DNA from 4 places in the [Pantoea] beijingensis genome. Region 4 is predicted to be linked to each of the others. Evidence: predicted binding sites of a transcription regulator. Region 4 holds the regulator's gene; each other region holds the start of a gene.
The links. The regulator Fur, encoded in region 4, represses iron uptake genes when iron is present. The targets are predictions, from matches to a motif close to ATAATAATGAGAACNACTATCAA.

Region 1: a site for Fur is predicted at 1,420-1,442, ahead of exbB (tol-pal system-associated acyl-CoA thioesterase). Genes of this name have one in related genera too.
Region 2: a site for Fur is predicted at 2,045-2,067, ahead of fhuA (ferrichrome porin FhuA). Genes of this name have one in related genera too.
Region 3: a site for Fur is predicted at 2,395-2,417, ahead of J1C60_RS10470 (TonB-dependent siderophore receptor). Genes of this name have one in related genera too.

The regions. Positions count from the first base shown of each region.
Region 1 covers NZ_CP071409.1:663,795-668,724, reverse strand. Annotated here, with positions in the region: gene exbD (TonB system transport protein ExbD) at 187-609, opposite strand; gene exbB (tol-pal system-associated acyl-CoA thioesterase) at 615-1,349, opposite strand; gene J1C60_RS03045 (TRAP transporter substrate-binding protein) at 1,707-2,684, shown strand; gene J1C60_RS03040 (TRAP transporter small permease) at 2,738-3,244, shown strand; gene J1C60_RS03035 (TRAP transporter large permease) at 3,258-4,544, shown strand; gene metC (cystathionine beta-lyase) at 4,730-4,930, shown strand, end outside.
Region 2 covers NZ_CP071409.1:3,133,203-3,138,132, reverse strand. Annotated here, with positions in the region: gene mrcB (bifunctional glycosyl transferase/transpeptidase) at 1-1,868, shown strand, start outside; gene fhuA (ferrichrome porin FhuA) at 2,117-4,321, shown strand; gene fhuC (Fe3+-hydroxamate ABC transporter ATP-binding protein FhuC) at 4,368-4,930, shown strand, end outside.
Region 3 covers NZ_CP071409.1:2,318,149-2,323,078, forward strand. Annotated here, with positions in the region: gene J1C60_RS10460 (GntR family transcriptional regulator) at 1-367, shown strand, start outside; gene treA (alpha,alpha-trehalase TreA) at 541-2,214, shown strand; gene J1C60_RS10470 (TonB-dependent siderophore receptor) at 2,513-4,612, shown strand; gene J1C60_RS10475 (GlsB/YeaQ/YmgE family stress response membrane protein) at 4,682-4,930, opposite strand.
Region 4 covers NZ_CP071409.1:2,783,736-2,788,665, forward strand. Annotated here, with positions in the region: gene ybfF (esterase) at 1-584, shown strand, start outside; gene ybfE (LexA regulated protein) at 795-1,082, shown strand; gene fldA (flavodoxin FldA) at 1,242-1,772, shown strand; gene fur (ferric iron uptake transcriptional regulator) at 2,309-2,767, shown strand; gene glnS (glutamine--tRNA ligase) at 2,980-4,647, opposite strand; gene nagE (N-acetylglucosamine-specific PTS transporter subunit IIBC) at 4,889-4,930, opposite strand, start outside.

The DNA of each region.
Region 1 (4,930 bases), 2.0 Mb from region 4:
TCTCCCCCTTGTTTTTAGCGCGAGAAGCAGTCACTTAATGTGACAACAATCACCATTTCAGTTTACAAATCTGCAAAATTAGTAACTAAAGACCAACAAATATGACATCAAAGGGGGGCGAATGCGGGGCACAACAATCGAAATGAGAGGGCGTAGCGGAGAGAGGAGTTCCCTTCCGCTACCGAACTATTTCTTGGTGGTTTCCATTCCCATCAGACCGATCTTGAGGTAACCCGCCTGTCTGAGGGAGTCCATTACGCCCATGAGCGTTTCGTAATCGACCGTTTTATCTGCCTGAAAAAAGATAGTCGTATCTTTCTTACCTTCGGTTTGCGTGGTAAGTACGCGTACCAGGTCATCAGCATTTACGGCTTCATTGCCGATATACAGCTGTTTATCCGCTTTAATAGAAAGATAAACGGGTTTTTCCGGCCGCGGTTGAGGGGCACTGGTCGAAGCAGGCAAATTAACACGGACATCGACGGTTGCCAGAGGTGCGGCAACCATAAAGATGATCAGTAGAACCAACATCACGTCGATAAATGGCGTGACGTTAATTTCATGCATCTCACCGTTGCCGTCGAGATCTTCGTTTAATCGCATGGCCATAATACTTAACCTACCCGCAGTTTCTGGGCGGCAGAAACACGGTGCGAATCTGCGCTGTTAGCTAAATCAAGGTCACGACTCTGCAGTAACAAAACCTGGGCCGCAACATCACCTAAAGAGGCTTTATAATTCGCGATCATACGGGCAAAAACGTTATAAATAACGACTGCCGGGATCGCTGCAACCAACCCAATTGCCGTGGCAAGCAGGGCTTCAGCAATACCCGGAGCAACAACGGCCAGATTCGTGGTTTGCGTCTTTGCGATACCAATAAAGCTATTCATGATGCCCCAAACGGTACCAAACAGCCCGACGAAGGGCGCGATAGCACCTATTGTTGCGAGAAAACCGTTGCCCCGCCCTGCGTAACGACTCAACGCCGCCACTCGACGCTCCAGACGAAACCCCGTACGCTCTTTAATGCCGTCGTTATCATCTGAACCGGCAGAAAGCTCAAGCTCGTTTTGCGCTTCATTCAGCAATTGCTTGCTTAAGCTTTGTGCGGAAAAACTGTTACAGGTTTCTGCCGCTTCGCGCAGCGAACGTACCGTTGCTAACGCCTGCTGTTCGCGCTTAAGGCGACGTTTTGCCGATAATAGCTCTGCGCTTTTACTGAAGAAGATGGCCCATGTCACAACGGATGCCAGCAACAGCCCAATCATTACCGCCTTTACTACGATATCGGCATGATCGTACATGCCCCAAACGGAAAGGTCCGTTTGCATCAAATTATCGGTCACCACTCTGCGTCTCCAACCTTTTTAACCACACACAGAAAACAGTCGCGGATCATACCAAATTAGCGCTGAATTGATAGTGGTTCTCATTACTATTTACAAAGTTACCTGACTATGCCAGGCAAAAACCTGTTTTCTACGCCTCGGAGAGCCTGGTATGTTTTGCTTTTGTGATATCGAATAGAAAATTATTAAAACATCGTTTTGATAATGTGATGCGATTCATCCAATTGACAAGAAGGCAATTTTTAACCAACACATTTTCTCTATATTGAAACAGCCCCGGTGGCATCTGACCTCATACCTCAAAGCCCAATGGCGCCAATACGGGATTCCTCATTACGCGCAGGAGAAAATAAAATGCGGTTGAAAAAACTAATACTCGCGGTCTCACTGGTTTCCACAGCAATGATGGCATCAACAGCCGCCAGCGCAAAAGTGCTAAAGGTGGCTGAAGTTCAGCCTGCGGGTTATCCCACCGTTGTCGCCTTACAGCATATGGGGGATAAGCTTAAACAGGCCACTGATGGCCGCCTGGAAATAAAAGTCTTTGCGGGCGGCGTACTCGGGGATGAAGACCAAACGCTCCAGCAGGTACAAATTGGCGCAATCGACATGATTCGCGTGTCTCTGGCTCCCGTCACGACCATCGCACCGGAAACCAGCGTACTCACTCTGCCGTATGTTTTCCGTGATGTAGACCATATGCATAAAGTTCTGGATGGCGATGTCGGCAAAGAAATCACCGACAAATTCGATAGTGATCCCAATACACGCATGGTTTTCCTCGGCTGGACGGATGCCGGGGTACGTAACATGATCACCAAAAAACCGGTGCAGAAACCGGAAGATTTTAAAGGAATGAAAATCCGTGTTCAGAACAGTCCGATATCCCTGGCAACGCTAAAAGCTATGGGCACGAATCCCGTGGGGATGGGCGTCAGTGAAGTCTTCAGCGCTATGCAAACCGGCGTTGTGGACGGTACGGAAAACAATCCACCCACTTTTGTCGCCCACAACTATATGCCAGTGACCAAATACTACACCCTGACTGGCCACTTTATTCAGCCGGAGATGATTCTCTTCTCCAAACTCTCATGGGACAAATTGTCGAAAGACGATCAGGCCCTGCTGAAAAAATTGAGTAAAGAAGCCCAAGATGAGGAACGCGTATTGTGGGCAAAATATAACGATGAGTCCGTTGCGAAAATGAAAGCGGGCGGCGTCACATTCCAGGATATCGACCGTGATTATTTTGTGAAAGCCACGCAGCCTGTACGCGATCAATACGGTAAGAATTATCAGGATTTGATGCAGAAGATTGCCGCAGTCAAATAATCCTCCTCCGCGCCAGAGCGATGTTCTGGCGCACTTTATCCGGGTAACTTTCTATGTCTGCTTATTCACGACTGATGGATATGCTCTATCTGCTGTGCATGGTGGTGGCCGCGATTGCCTTAATGATCATGGTGATTATTATCCCCATCGGTATTTTTGCTCGCTACGCACTGGATGATGCACTCTCCTGGCCAGAACCGGTGGCAATTGTCTGCGTCATTATTTTCACCTTTATCGGGGCTCCCGTAGGTTTCCGTGCGGGTACGCATATCTGCGTCTCCATGATCACCGATCGACTTTCACCAAAAGGCCAACGCCTGGCAAATATTGTGTGCGATCTGCTGATGATCGCAACCTGTATCGTGGTTTTTCTCGCCAGTTACGGATTGTGTCAGGCCATGTGGATCCAGCCACTGGCGGCAATGCCCGCTGTCACTTTCGGCGAAATGTATCTCCCCATTCCAATTGGCGCCGTGTTCACCCTGCTGTTTGTTATTGAACGATTGGTGTGTGGTGAGCAATCACAGCGTCCACTTGTCGTACTCGGTGGTACCCATTGATTCGGAGTTCATCATGGATGCATTGATTTTAGTTGGCAGTCTGTTGGTGTTACTGGCTTTTGGTTTCCCGGTGGCCTTCGCCGTAGGGTTAAGTGCTTTTATTGGTGCCTGGTGGATTGAACTGCCGCCAGAGGCGGTAGTGATTCAGATTACTAACGGCATCAATAAATTCTCGTTACTCACTATCCCTTTCTTTATTCTCGCTGGCGCGATTATGGCGGAGGGGGGTATCGCTCGGCGGCTGGTCAATTTTGCCTATATTTTTGTCGGTTTTATTCGCGGTGGGCTGTCGCTGGTGAATATTGTCGCCTCAACTTTTTTTGGTGCCATTTCCGGTTCATCGATTGCCGATACGGCATCAATTGGTTCGGTGATGATCCCGGAAATGGAAGCAAAAGGTTATCCTCGGGATTTTGCCACCGCCGTCACCGCCAGTGGTTCAGTACAGGCGGTTCTAACGCCTCCTAGCCATAACTCGGTGATTTATTCACTGGCAACTGGCGGCACGGTCACTATCTCTTCGCTCTTTGTTGCCGGGATCTTCCCAGGATTACTGCTCGGCTTGTGCCTGATGGTGATGTGTATCGGCTTTGCCCGTAAACGGGGCTATCCCAAAGGTGAACGGGTGCCGTTTAACCAGGCCGTGAAGATCTTTTTTAACGCCTTCTGGGGGTTATTCACCATTGTGATTATCCTGGGAGGGATCCTGACTGGCGTCTTTACCGCGACGGAGTCTGCGGCCATTGCCTGCCTGTGGGCCTTCTTCGTTACCATGTTTATTTATCGTGATTTTAAATGGAATCAGCTGCATATCCTGCTGTTCCGGACTATCAAAACGGTAACGATTGTGATGGTGCTAATCGCCTTCGCCGCAGGGTTTGGCGCGGTAATGACCTTTATGCAGCTGCCGCAGCTGATTACTGATTTCTTTACCAGCATTTCTGATAACAAGTACGTCATTTTGATGTGCATTAACATTCTGCTGCTGCTCATCGGCACATTGATGGATATGGCACCACTCATTTTGATTCTGACCCCGGTGTTGTTACCAGTGACCACAGCCTTAGGCGTCAGCCCGGTACATTTCGGCATGATTATGATGCTCAATCTCGGCACCGGCTTGATTACACCGCCAGTCGGTTCAGTACTGTTTGTTGCCAGTGCGGTAGGCAAGCAAAAAATTGAACAGGTCGTGAAAGCCATGGTGCCGTTCTATTGCCTGCTGTTTTTCGTGCTGATGTTGATTACCTATATCCCGGCAATTTCATTGTGGCTACCGGGCGTCATGGGCGTCCTGTAACGCCGATATCAGGGATGGCAACGACGCCTCTTTCGTCACCCACTCTGCTGAAAAATGGCTGGTTTCTCCCGGCCATTTTTTTATGCTATTTCATGATGTTTATACTCAATCAACATGATCCGGCAGCAAGGAAACGTGATAAGTTATCAACACGATTATTCAGGGTTTAGCGGGGCGTCTTTGGTATGACGACGAAGAAAATTGAAACCACGCTTATCGGCGCAGGTCGAGCAAAAAAATTCACTCATGGCTCCGTCAATAGCGTGATTCAACGCGCCTCTTCACTGGTCTTTGATACCGTCGCCGATAAAAAGCGAGCGACAGCAGGCCGTGCCAGTGGTGAACTGTTCTATGGACGCCGAGGCACCTTAACGCACTTTTCACTG
Region 2 (4,930 bases), 350 kb from region 4:
TCGTGCCGCGTGCTGGCTTCCCGGATCTGCTGGTGGATACGCTGGTGGCGACCGAAGACCGCCATTTCTACACGCATGACGGTATCAGCTTTTACTCGATCGGCAGGGCGTTTCTCGCCAACATCACCGCAGGACGCGCGGTACAGGGCGGCAGTACGCTGACGCAGCAACTGGTGAAAAACCTGTTCCTGACTAACGAACGTTCGCTGTGGCGCAAGGCCAATGAAGCGTATATGGCGCTGATCATGGACGCGCGGTACAGCAAAGATCGTATCCTTGAGTTGTACCTGAATGAGGTTTACCTCGGTCAAAGTGGTAGCGATCAAATTCGCGGCTTCCCGCTGGCAAGTCTGTACTATTTTGGTCGCCCGGTAGATGAGTTAAGCCTCGATCAGCAAGCGCTGCTGGTGGGGATGGTAAAAGGTGCGTCGCTGTATAATCCGTGGCGCAATCCGCAACTTTCACTGGAGCGTCGTAACCTGGTACTGCGTCTGTTGCAGCAGCAGAAGGTGATCGACCAGGAATTGTACGACATGCTGAGCGCGCGCCCGTTAGGCGTACAGCCAAAAGGCGGCGTGATTACACCACAGCCTGCGTTTATGCAGATGGTGCGTAATGAGCTACAGCAGAAGCTGGGTGATAAGATCAAAGATCTCTCCGGCGTGAAAATTTTCACCACGCTGGATTCGGTATCGCAGGACGCGGCGGAAAAATCGGTGGAAGAGGGGATCCCGGCTCTGCGCAAACAGCGCGGTTTGAAGGATCTTGAAACCGCGATGGTGATTGTGGATCGTTTCAGCGGCGAAGTCCGTGCGATGGTCGGTGGTGCCGATCCGCAGTTTGCCGGTTATAACCGTGCTTTACAGGCGCGCCGTTCGATTGGTTCACTGGCGAAACCTGCGACCTACCTTACCGCGCTGGGTCAGCCGGATAAATACCGACTGAATACCTGGATTGCTGATAACCCAATTGCATTGAAGCAACCAAACGGACAAATCTGGAAGCCGCAAAATGACGATCGTCAGTTTAGCGGTCAGGTCATGTTGGTGGATGCGCTGACGCGTTCAATGAACGTACCCACGGTCAATCTGGGGATGACGTTGGGTTTACCGCAGGTGGTGGATACCTGGACGAAGCTTGGTGTGCCAAAAGAGCAGCTAAATTCTGTTCCGGCCATGCTGCTGGGTGCGCTTAATCTCACGCCAGTTGAAGTGGCTCAGGCATTCCAGACTATTGCCAGCGGGGGGAATCGTGCGCCGCTTTCTGCATTACGTTCGGTGATCGCGGAAGATGGTACCGTGCTTTACCAAAGCTTCCCGCAGGCAGAACGAGCCGAACCGGCGCAGGCTGCCTATCTGACGCTTTATGGTATGCAACAGGTCGCAGAGCGTGGCACGGCGCGTGCGCTGGGGGCATTGTTCCCGAATGCGCACCTTGCCGCGAAAACCGGTACCACCAACAATCTGGTGGACAGCTGGTTTGCCGGTATCGATGGCAAAGAAGTCGCGATTACCTGGATTGGTCGTGATAACAACCAGCCGACCAAACTTTATGGGGCTTCAGGTGCGATGCAGATTTATCGCCGCTATCTGAATAACCAGGCCCCTATGCCGCTGACCTTAACGCCTCCGGAAGATATCGCACCAATGAGCGTAGACTCGGCCGGTAATTTTGTTTGCGGGACGGGCAGCAGCAGTTGGCGTACGTTGCCGGTCTGGACCACGGATGCTAACGCGCTGTGCCAACAGCAACAGCAGCAGTTCCAGCAGCAGCAGCAGCAGCAGCAACAACAACAACAGTCGCCGCAGGAACAGAAAGATGGCGATGGCGTTGCGGGCTGGATAAAAGATATGTTCGGCAACAAATAACGACGGGTTAACGTCTGGCCCTGAAGTATCAACCGTGATAGTGGAACAGGTGGCTTTATCTGTTCCGCTATCACGGAAAACCGCTCTACAGTTTAAGTAACCCCCTTTTCTGGCTTGATCCTCTCCTGCATTTTTACTTGCGAATATTCGTTTATTTCGCCTATGATAATGCACTATTGTTAATAGTTATCATTTGCATTCTTATTTCGATTTTCATTTGATCTCTTTGAATCCAGAGAAATACCCCCATGAGTAATGCCACATTTATTTTATTCATTACTAAGTTAATTCCGGGTTCTTCATGCAGTAGGTTGGCCGTACTGGCTGCGTTATTGCCCGGTATTATGGTTTTTACAGCCGCAGGTAATAATACGTTGGTCGTTGATGCCGCGGGGGGGACAACTCATGAAAGTGCGTGGGGGCCTTCCCCGACTATCGCAGCGAAAAAGAGCGCGACAGGAACGAAAACGGAGACCCCGATAGAGAAAAATCCGCAATCCGTTTCGATTGTGACGCGAGAAGAACTGGATATTCATCAGCCGACCTCGGTGAAAGCGTCGCTGGGTTATACGCCCGGTGTGACGGTGGCTTCACGAGGCGCTTCAAACACCTATGATGCTGTCCTGATCCGTGGCTTTGGCTCGGTTAACCAGAATAACTACCTGGATGGTTTGAAATTGCAGGGCGACTTTTTCAATGAGGCGGTCATCGATCCTTATATGCTGGAGCGCGTTGAGTTAATGCGCGGTCCCACATCGGTCTTGTATGGAAAAAGTAGCCCAGGCGGCATCATTGCGATGGTCAGTAAGCGCCCTGTACAGGAAACGCTGCGCGAAGTGCAGTTCAAAATGGGCAGCGATAATCTGTTCCAGACAGGCTTTGATTTCGGGGGCGCTCTTGATGATGAGGGCAGGTACTCTTACCGCTTAACCGGGCTGGCGCGTGATGCGGATGAACAGCAAAATTTTGCGGATGAAAAGCGTTTTGCTATTGCCCCCTCCTTCAACTGGCGTCCGAATGATAAAACCAGCCTGACGTTGCTTGCCAATATTCAGAATGAGCCATCGTTAGGCTATTACGGCTGGCTGCCGCGGAGTGGGACCGTCGATCCGCTGCCGACGGGTTCACGCTTATCGCCGACGTTTAACGAAGGGGCGACCAATAATATGTATGCCCGCCAGCAACGTATGCTGGGTTATAGCGCTGAGCATGCACTCAATAATACCTTCATTGTGCGCCAGAATCTGCGTTATATGCAGTTGCGTACCGATCAAAATAATGTTTACGGTACAGATATTTGTACGGCGGCAAGTCTTAGCTGTTCTGGTGTTGCGCCGGGCGAGCTGAATCACTATCTGAGTCGCAGTACCATCGTTTCTCGTGAAAAGCTGAATGCGTTTGCGCTGGATAACCAGCTTGAATCTAAATTTGAGACGGGCGAGGCCAGCCATACGCTGTTAGCAGGCGTTGACTACCAGCGTACGCGCAATGATGTCAGTGCTCTGTTCGGCTCAGCTCCGGCATTAGATCTTTATGATCCACAATTTGATGATTTTGATTTTCCTTCCGCCCCCGGATATCAATTAAACCGCCAGCAACAAGTGGGTCTGTATGCTCAGGAACAGGGGGAGTGGCACCGCTGGGTAATGACGCTTGGTGGGCGCTATGACTGGCTGAAACAATCGACGTTAACCCGCAGCAGCAGTACGACTACCGAACGTAAAGATGGGCAGTTTACGGCCCGGGCCGGTCTGAATTACGTATTTGAAAACGGTATTTCTCCTTATCTCAGTTATAGCGAATCATTCGAGCCCAATTCAGGTGCCAGTTTTGATGGTCAGACATTTGCTCCGTCAAAAGGACGTCAGTATGAGGCAGGGGTTAAATATGTGCCGCAAGACCGGGCCATTGTCCTGACCGGTGCACTCTATCAACTGACGAAAACCAATAACCTGACAGCCGACCCTGAACACGCCTTTTTTAATATTGCCAGCGGTGAAGTGCGTTCGCGTGGCGTAGAGCTGGAAGCGAAAGCGGCCCTGAACGCAAACATTAATATGACCGCCTCTTATACCTATACCGACGCAAAATATACCCAGGACACCCTGCTGCAGGATAAGCAGCCGGTACAGATCCCGCGCAATATGGCTTCACTGTGGGGAGATTACACTTTCCATGAAGGGGTATTCTCCGGGCTGACGTTGGGAACCGGCGCTCGCTATATAGGGGCCAGCTATGGCGATCCAGAAAATAGCTTTAAATCAGAAAGCGCCACCTTAGCCGATGCGGTGGTGAAATATGATCTGGGGAGCTTAGGGCTGGATGGGTCTTCCGTTGCGCTAAATGTGAATAATTTGTTCGATCGCCATTATGTCTCCAGTTGTTTTGCACAACAGGGGTGTTTCTGGGGGGCCGAACGCCAGATTGTGGCAACGGCGACCTTCCGTTTCTGATGTTCAACTGACGCGGCTCGCTGCGTCCGCCAATGTTAAGATAGCTATGCACGCACAGGACACAACCTTCACGCTGGATAACGTAAGTTTTACCGTTCCCGGCCGCACGCTTTTGCACCCGCTTTCGCTTAGCTTTCCCGCAGGAAACGTGACCGGCCTGATTGGTCATAATGGCTCGGGGAAATCGACCCTTCTGAAGATGCTTGGTCGTCACCATGCGGCAACCCACGGCAAAGTGCTGCTGAATGATTGCCCGGTTTCTGACTGGAACAGTAAAACCTTTGCTCGACAGGTGGCTTTTTTACCTCAGCAATTGCCGGCCGCGGAAGGAATGACCGTGCGTGAACTGGTGGCGATAGGGCGTTATCCGTGGCACGGCGCGCTGGGCCGCTTTGGTCTTGAGGATCGTGAACGAGTGAATGAAGCTATCCGCCTGGTTGGTCTGGAACCCTTTGCATCCCGACTGGTAGATAGCCTCTCGGGTGGCGAGCGTCAGCGGGCCTGGTTGGCGATGCTGGTGGCACAAAATAGCCGCTGTTTGTTGTTAGATGAGCCGACTTCCGCACTGGATATTGCGCATCAGGTAGAGGTGTTAGCGCTGATTCAGCG
Region 3 (4,930 bases), 470 kb from region 4:
TTGCATTCGTCTCGCCTGCCCGCGGGTTACCGCTGCAGATATCGCGACCTTGCGCGCGCTTAACCTGAAGATTGCCGATGCCTGCAATCAACGCGACAGAATTGCGATGATGATGCTCGATCGTGAATTCCACCATCTGCTGGCCAGCATTGCCGCAAACGGGCGACTGAGTGATATTCTTAGCGTTATCCATGCACAGGCCCAGCGTTTCTGGGCAACGACGCTGTCACAGGAGATCCATATGCAGGAAGTGATTGCCGAGCATAATGCGATTATCGACGCGCTGTCGATGCAGAATATGATGGCAGCAGAAGCCGCAACGCAGGAACATATTCTCTCGTTCAAACGCGCCTTGTTGGCGGGTTAATACGCAGATTGCGCTTTTTCTCCTGGCGTTTAGCGCGCCCGAATCGACTAAAAACCATTAGCCATCTCACATTTCATGCGCTGTTTCCTGCTAATTTGTAAAATCTCGTCTAACGTTTGTTGCATGGTCAATAACTTACAGACCATGTCAGGTCTGGACAAGGAGAACAGCCGATGATGAGACGAGCAGAAAACCGTCAATGGAAAAAGGCCCTGGTGTTGCCACTGATGTTAACGGGTATGCTGACGGGCTACGGGGCTTATGCGCAAACCGCTGATGCACCGCGCATGCTGGACGATACACCACAGCCACCCGATATCCGTCTGGGACCGCTTTACCATGCCGTACAATCGGCTGCGTTTTTCCCCGATCAGAAAACCTTTGCTGATGCGGTTCCGAAGTATGATCCCTCTTCTATTCTCGCCGACTGGCAAATGCAAAAAAACCAGAGAAATTTTGATTTGCGCCATTTCGTCAGCGCCAATTTTATTCTGCCAGCCGCAGGTGAAAAGTATGTCCCCCCTGCGGGACAAAGCCTGCGTGAGCATATTAATAGCCTGTGGCCCGTGTTGACTCGTACAACCGATAAGGTCGGACAGTATGATTCCCTGCTGCCATTGGCAAAACCCTATGTGGTGCCCGGTGGGCGTTTCCGCGAGGTCTATTACTGGGACAGTTACTTCACCATGCTGGGACTGGCGGAGAGCGGCCACTGGGACCGCGTGCAGGATATGGTGGATAATTTCGCACAAGAGTTGGACAAATACGGTCATATTCCTAACGGCAACCGCAGCTATTACCTGAGTCGTTCACAACCGCCGTTCTTTAGCCTGATGGTTGATTTGCTGGCAACGCACGGGGGTGAGGCGGTTTATAGCAAGTACCTGCCACAGCTGCAAAAAGAGTATGACTACTGGATGGCGGGTGCGGAGAAGGTATCGCCCGGTGAGGCCGACAGGCGGGTGGTGAAGTTAAAAGACGGCACCGTGCTTAACCGCTATTGGGATGCACGCGATGTGCCACGCACCGAGTCCTGGATGGATGATATCGCCACAGCCGAAAAAGCGCCCGATCGTAATAAGGCTGAGCTGTACCGCGATTTGCGCGCCGGGGCCGCATCCGGCTGGGATTTCAGTTCGCGCTGGTTTGATAAGTCCGGCGATCTTTCTACTATTCACACCACACAAATCGTTCCTGTCGATCTCAATGCGCTGCTGTTTCATCTTGAAAAAACGCTGGCTCACGCCAGTAAGGCCGCGAAGCAAAACGATGCCAGTACGCGCTTTGACAAGTTAGCGAAGTTACGTCAGCAGGCAATTAATAAAACACTGTGGGATGAGCAGGATGGCTGGTATGCAGATTATAACTGGAAGCAGGAACGCATACGTAAACAGCTGACCGCCGCAACCCTTTTCCCGCTTTACCTGCAGGCGGCAACGCCGGATAAAGCTAACCGCACCGCCGAAGCGGTAGAGAAACAGTTGGTTAAAGAGGGAGGGCTGGTGACCACCAATGTTAAGACCGGGCAACAGTGGGATGCGCCGAATGGCTGGGCACCGCTGCAGTGGGTCGCGGTTGAAGGCCTGAATCATTATGATCATCAGACGCTGGCACAAGATATTGGCATGCGTTTCCTTAACAATGTGCAGTCCACTTATGACAAGCAGCACAAGCTGGTTGAAAAGTATGTCGTTGAAGGCAAAGGAGCCGGCGGAGGCGGTGAGTATCCCTTGCAGGACGGATTCGGCTGGACCAACGGCGTGACGCTGAAATTGATCGATATGTACTGTCCAAAAGGTGTGACCTGCAATAACGTCAACGATATCAATCAGACAAAAGCCCAATAAGCGAGCTTTCCACGCCTTTGCCTTGTCGTTTTTCATCCCTTTGAATCAGGCCGCAGAAGTTTGCGGCCCGTGATTGTTCGACCCTGCATCCCTGGCCTGATGACTCCTTTTTTCTTCTAATCCCATGATTTTATTACGTGAACAGATAAATTAACTTTATCCTTGAAACCACAAAAGAGAAAGATAATAATTCTCATTCTTGTTTTAACAATGATTGCTATTCGTTTTAAATCATTTCAAATAATGATTATCACGAAGAGCTTCGCCTTTCATTTTGATAGAATTAAGGGATAAAAGAATGAGAATGGCCTCTTCCGTCAAGCGTTCCACTCTATTGTGTTCACTTGCCCTACTCGCGCCAGCGCTTTCTTTTGCTGCAGAGACACTCGTTGTAACAGCGCAACCTGCCGAAACGGCGCTGTCTCCCACTTCAGGCTACACCGCAAAATCCACTACCGGCGCCACCAAAACCGACCGGCCCCTAATCACCACTGCACAGTCCGTTTCAGTGGTAACACGCCAGCAGATAGACGATTTGGGCGCCACTAACGTTAATCAGGCGCTTAACTATACCGCCGGCGCTTTTACTAACTTCGCCGGGGCTGCATCACGTTATGATACGGTGTCGCTGCGGGGCTTTCATGGTGGCGACGTCGATAATATCTTCCTTGATGGCCTGCGCGTGATGAGTGATGGCGGGAGCTTTAACGTATTACAGGTCGATCCCTGGTTCCTTGAACGGATCGACGTGATTAAAGGCCCCTCTTCTGCGTTATATGGACAAACGGTGCCGGGCGGTTTGGTGAATATGACCACTCAGCGGCCGCAATTTGCCGAGGAAGGACATTTCCGCCTCTCTGCCGGCAATAATGCCACCACCAGCAGCGCATTTGACTATACCAATGCGATTAACGATCAATGGGCTTTTCGTTTGACCGGCATCACACGGCACAGTGATACCCAGTATGATCATACGCGGGAAGAGAAGTACGCCCTCTCTCCGTCGGTGTTGTGGCAACCGGATGACAATACATCGCTGGTGTTAAAAGCCTATCTGCAAAAAGATCCGTCCGGGGGTTATCACGGTTCGGTGCCGGGTGAAGGGTCGCTGTATCGCCACAACGGCTATAAACTGAGTCATGGTTTTTATGAAGGCGATACCTCGCTCGATCAATTCAAACGCCATGAGCAGATCTACAGCTATAACTTTTCCCATCGCTTTGACGATACCTGGTCATTCCGCTCCAATGCCAGCTATAGCCACTCTAACGTCGATCTTGATCAGGTCTATCAATATGGCTGGGTGTCGGGCACGGATCTCCTGAACCGCGCCTATTCCGGAGAACGTTCATCACTGGCTGCCTACGCTATTGATAACCAGTTAGAGGCCGATTTTGCTACTGGCCATTTGGATCACACCGTGGTGCTGGGCGCGGAATACCATCGCTATAAAAATGACCTCTTCGAGGCCAGCGGCACGCCTGGTCAGCTCAATGCGGTGACGGGGCAACCGGTAGGCCCAATGTCGCCTGTCACCTGGACGCCATCAAACCGCCGCTATTATCAGACCGGCGTCTATCTGCAGGACGAGATAAAACTGAATAAGTGGCATCTTGATGTTTCCGGGCGCTACGATCGTATCGTCGCCGATAATAGCAACGCCGCACGCAGGCAGGACGATCATGTCAGTGGACGGGCAGCGTTGCTCTATGCGTTTGATAACGGATTTTCACCGTATGTAAGCTGGAGTCAGGCCATCACGCCCTCCTCGCTGCCGGATAAAGATGGTAACCTGCTGAAACCGACCACCGCCGAACAATATGAGGCCGGCGTGAAATATCAGCCGCCCGGAACCGATGACCTTTATAGTATTGCAGCCTACGATCTGACGCAGAAAGATGTCGGTAACCGCGTGGTGCTCGGCTCCTATTATGAACCCGCAGGAAAAGTCCACTCTCAGGGGATTGAACTGGAAGCGCATAATCAGCTGACGCCGCGTCTGAGTACCGTGGCCTCCTGGACTCTGAATCGTGTGCGCTTTAAAGACGCGATTGACGGTAACAATGGCAATACGCCTTATGTTACACCCGACCAGATGGTTGCTGCATGGGGGCACTACAAATTCGATTACGGCATCAGCGTCGGCGCTGGCGTACGCTATATTGGCAAGCAGTGGGCAGATAATGAGAATACCCGCCGGGTACCCTCGGTAACGCTGTTCGATGCTTCAGTTCGCGCCGATCTTGGTATATGGAATTCATCGCTGAAAGGCGCTTATGTGCAGGTGAATGCTAATAATCTGACTGACCGTGATTATGTCGCGGCCTGTTACGGTACCGGCTATTGCTATTGGGGCGCTGAACGTTCTGTCGTTGCCAGCATCGGCTATGATTTTTAGCCTGTCGGGCTAAGATATACCGTAAAAAGGGGAGCGCCAGGGCTCCCCGTTTTTTTGTCTGGCTACCGCTTAACTTTTAACTTTACGGTAGATCCACAGCACCACGATAGCGCCAATAACCGCTACAACGAAGCTGCCGAAATTAAATCCATCGACTTTACCAAAGCCGAAGAATGTGCTGATCCAGCCACCAACAACCGCACCAATAATACCCAGGACGATGGTGATAATGAAACCGCCGCCATCTTTACCCGGCATAATCCATTTTGCGATGATACCTGCGATTAAACCAAAAATAATCCAGGACAGGATACCCAT
Region 4 (4,930 bases):
AAATGAATTATCAGGTTATGGCTCAGGATATGCTGGAGACGCTGGATGCCCACGGCATCGGCAAGGTTTCCGTCATCGGCCATTCGATGGGCGGAAAAATCGCGATGACGATGAGCGCACTGGCGGCCGATCGTATTGAGCAGTTGACATTAATCGATATCGCGCCAGTGGATTACAACACGCGTAGACACGACACCATTTTTGCGGGAGTTAACGCAGTGACGGATGCGGGAGTCGTCCGGCGTTCTGAGGCTGCGGAAGTCATGCGCGGATATATCCATGAAGAAGGTATTATTCAGTTTCTGTTAAAATCTTTCCACGAAGGAGAATGGCGTTTTAACGTGCCTGCACTGTGGGATAATTACGCGACGATATCCGGCTGGGAAGTCATCCCCGCCTGGCAAGGCCCTGCCCTGTTTATTCGCGGCGAGCAATCACCTTATCTTGATGATATCCACCGCAAGGCGCTCCTGAGTCAGTTCCCTCAAGCGCGCGCGCATGTGATCGCCGGGGCCGGGCACTGGGTACATGCCGAGAAACCTGATGCCGTTTTGCGCGCCATTCGCCGTTTTTTTGTACTTTAAAAGCAATTAGTTGCCCGTACCGTGAAATGATTGTCGCGGCGACTTTCGCTGGGGTATGATGGCGCGCTAAAATTTTGCCGCAGGCATTTTCTTTCGCGGTCGACTGACGTAAACGTCAGCAAACGGTCAGTAGCCAGACCAGCGTCGCAGGAAATGCGTCTGTGGTAACCGGCTCATTTAGTCTCAACTCCGCTTCAATATTACGATTCTATGGCAAAAGAGAATACGGACCGCACGACGCTCGATCTATTTGCAGACGAGCGCCGACCGGGACGACCTAAAACGAATCCGCTTACGCGTGATGAACAGTTACGTATCAACAAACGTAACCAGCTAAAGCGTGACAAAGTGCGCGGGCTACGCCGTGTCGAACTAAAAATGAATAGCGATGCCGTTGATGCATTAAATGAGATGGCTGAGCAGCGTAATATGAGTCGCAGTGAATTGATTGAAGAGATGATTCTCGCGCAGCTGAGTGGCCAAACAACGGGAGTCTGACCAGACAATCCAGCACATAAACCATCCGTCTGAGCGCACAAAGCGACAAAACCAACGGCATTTCAAGTTCCGCGCTTCAGCCCAGTCTGCTATCATTGCCGATAACTGTGTAGCAATAGCATTCATCATATCATTAAGTTTCAAGAGGTTATTAAACTCATGGCAATCGTAGGCATATTCTTTGGCAGCGATACTGGCAATACGGAAAACATTGCAAAGATGATTCAGAAGCAGCTCGGTAAAGAGGTTGCTGAAGTTCATGATATTGCCAAGAGTACCAAAGAAGATCTTGAAGCCTTTGATATCCTACTGCTGGGTATTCCGACCTGGTATTACGGTGAAGCACAGTGCGACTGGGACGACTTTTTCCCCACGCTGGAAGAGATCGACTTTAACGGCAAACTGGTTGGTCTGTTTGGCTGTGGCGATCAGGAAGATTATGCCGAGTATTTCTGCGACGCGATGGGCACTATCCGCGATATTATTGAACCCAATGGCGCCGTTATCGTCGGTCACTGGCCAACGGCGGGTTACCATTTTGAAGCGTCTAAAGGCCTGGCTGATGATACGCATTTCCTCGGATTGGCCATTGACGAAGATCGCCAACCGGAACTCACCAACGAGCGTGTTGACAGTTGGGTGAAGCAAATTTTTGATGAACTCCACCTGCAGGAAATCATCGAAGCGTAACCTTCCCGGCGCAATGTGGGCGCTATCTCACATTGAATAACTGGTTTTTCCTATAGAAATAATAGCTACATTTTTGTAACTTTCGGCGGCAAATCTGTAGAATGCCCCACATTGGTCGTAGTGCTTTTCTTGTAAACAGAGGATGTTTGCAGGATAGCAACACAGCCTGCCCAGCAGGATTACTGGCGCAGACAGCCTGGACCCGGGCGTGATGATGTCATTGCAAAAACGAGTGATAAGCCCTGTCAGGACAATGTTCGCCTTTCTCTTTGATCGCGGCGGTCGCCGCCTGGAGAGTAATCGCTGCTGCACCAGTAGATTCTGGTTCAACATGGCAGGCAAAATCGCCCTTATGGGTGGGGCTCCAGCATGAACTCCCCGGACGCAGCATATATCCACTGGCAGTTTCACGCTTTCCCCACGGTTTCCATTTAGACGCATCAGTTCTATAATGAGACGCAATCTATACTGCGTCGACTGATGTTCAGGGCTTTTCAGCCACATTGTGACTAGCAAAGTAACAGGACAATATCCGCATGACTGACAACAATACCGCATTAAAAAAGGCCGGCCTGAAAGTCACGCTTCCCAGACTCAAGATTCTGGAAGTGCTTCAGGAACCTGAGGGCCATCACGTCAGTGCGGAGGACTTATACAAACGCCTGATTGATATGGGCGAAGAAATTGGTCTGGCCACTGTATACCGCGTGCTCAACCAATTTGATGACGCAGGGATCGTTACCCGCCATAACTTCGAAGGCGGAAAATCCGTTTTTGAATTAACTCAACAACACCATCACGATCATCTGATTTGCCTGGATTGCGGTAAAGTGATTGAGTTTAGTGATGAGTCGATTGAAACGCGCCAGCGCGAAATCGCAACGCGGCACGGCATCAAGCTAACCAACCACAGCCTGTATTTATACGGACACTGTGCATTGGGCGATTGTCGCGAAGATGAAACGTTGCACGATAAAAAGCACAACATGACGTGATGCAAAAAACCGATGACTGTTCATCGGTTTTTTTATGCCTGCTGAGTGAATTACGGACATTTCAACGTCTTTTCTGCTCGCAGACGCAATGTCGGCCTGCAACCATCGCCAAATGGCGACGCTATTCTGCAACGCGTTTTAGTCATTGGCATTATTTACCCCAAAAAAAAGGAGCGAACCTTGTCGCTCCTTCATACGCCGGGCTACGCGGTTTAACCCTCGATTTTTGCCCAGGTATCACGCAGTCCAACGGTACGGTTGAACACCAGTGCATTCGCTGAAGAGTATCGGCTATCTATGCAGAAATACCCTTCACGCTCAAACTGGTAAGGTGCGCTTGCCTCTGCCTTCTGTAACCCGGATTCAACGAACCCCTGCTGAATAACCAGTGATTGCGGGTTAATCGTCGATAGAAAGTCATCAGCCGCTGCCGGATTCGGGACACTAAACAGGCGATCATACAGACGGAACTCAGCCGGTAACGCATGCACCGCGGAGACCCAGTGAATAACACCTTTGACCTTGCGTCCATCCGCAGGATCTTTACTCAGCGTATCCACATCACAGGTGCAGTACAGACATGTGATATTACCCTCTTCGTCCTTCGCGACGCGCTCAGCTTTAATCACATAGGCATTACGCAGGCGAACTTCTTTACCTAGCACCAGACGCTTATACTGCTTATTCGCCTCTTCACGAAAATCAGCACGATCGATATAGATCTCACGACTGAAAGGGACCACACGGGTGCCCATTTCCGGCTTGTTGGGGTGGTTTGGCATGGTCAGTAGTTCTTCATGACCCGCAGGCAAATTCTCCAGTACCAGTTTAACCGGATCCAGCACCGCCATCGCACGTGGCGCGTTCTCATTCAGGTCATCGCGGATACAGGATTCCAGCGAAGCCATTTCGACGATGTTATCCTGCTTAGTGATACCAATGCGACGGCAGAACTCACGAATCGAAGACGCGGTATAACCGCGGCGGCGCAGACCGGAAACGGTCAGCATGCGAGGATCGTCCCACCCTTCGACCACTTTCTCCGTAACCAGCAGGTTAAGCTTACGCTTCGACATGATGGCATATTCAAGATTGAGCCGGGAAAACTCGTACTGACGCGGATGTGCAGGAATAGTAATGTTGTCCAGCACCCAATCGTACAGACGGCGGTTATCCTGGAATTCCAGCGTACACAGTGAATGCGTAATGCCTTCCAACGCATCAGAGATACAGTGGGTAAAATCATACATCGGATAGATGCACCATTTATTCCCGGTCTGATGATGCTCAGCAAACTTAATGCGATACAACACGGGATCGCGCATCACAATAAAGTTAGAGGCCATATCAATTTTTGCGCGCAGACATGCGGCACCTTCCGCAAACTCGCCGTTACGCATTTTTTCAAACAGTGCCAGGTTCTCTTCCGGTGAACGATCGCGGTGAGGACTATTTTTACCCGGCGATGTTAGCGTTCCACGGTATTCACGGATTTGTTCGGGCGTCAATTCATCAACGTAGGCAAGTCCTTTGTTGATCAGTTCGAGCGCGTAATGATGCAGTTGGTCAAAGTAATCAGAGGAATAACGGATGTTGCCACTCCACTGGAAACCTAGCCACTGCACGTCATTTTTGATGGACTCAACAAACTCAATGTCTTCTTTGACCGGGTTTGTATCGTCAAAACGCAGGTTGCACTGGCCTTGATAATCTTGTGCGATACCAAAGTTCAGGCAGATCGATTTTGCGTGACCGATGTGCAGATAGCCGTTTGGCTCCGGCGGAAAACGGGTATGCACGCTGGCGTGCTTACCGTTCGCCAAATCTTCGTCAATAATCTGACGAATAAAGTTAGTTGGGCGGGCCTCTGCCTCACTCATCTCAATTCCCTCAACACTAAATGTCTGATGATTTGAACCACGAAGTAACGGAGTATGATCCACAAAGCGAGGAAGGGAAACAACCGTTTGTTACCGGAATCACATAAAAAAGGGCAGGAATAGTCTCCTGCCCCGATCGCATTCCGGCCGATATGTGCTTGTAAGCCCCCTGTAACCTCAATTATCCAGAACGTGCCCTGGATAATATTTGCTACATGGTTCGTACAAAATACCCACCTGATTAGCCTTTAATTTCGTACAATTTGGTCTCTCCTGCCACGAC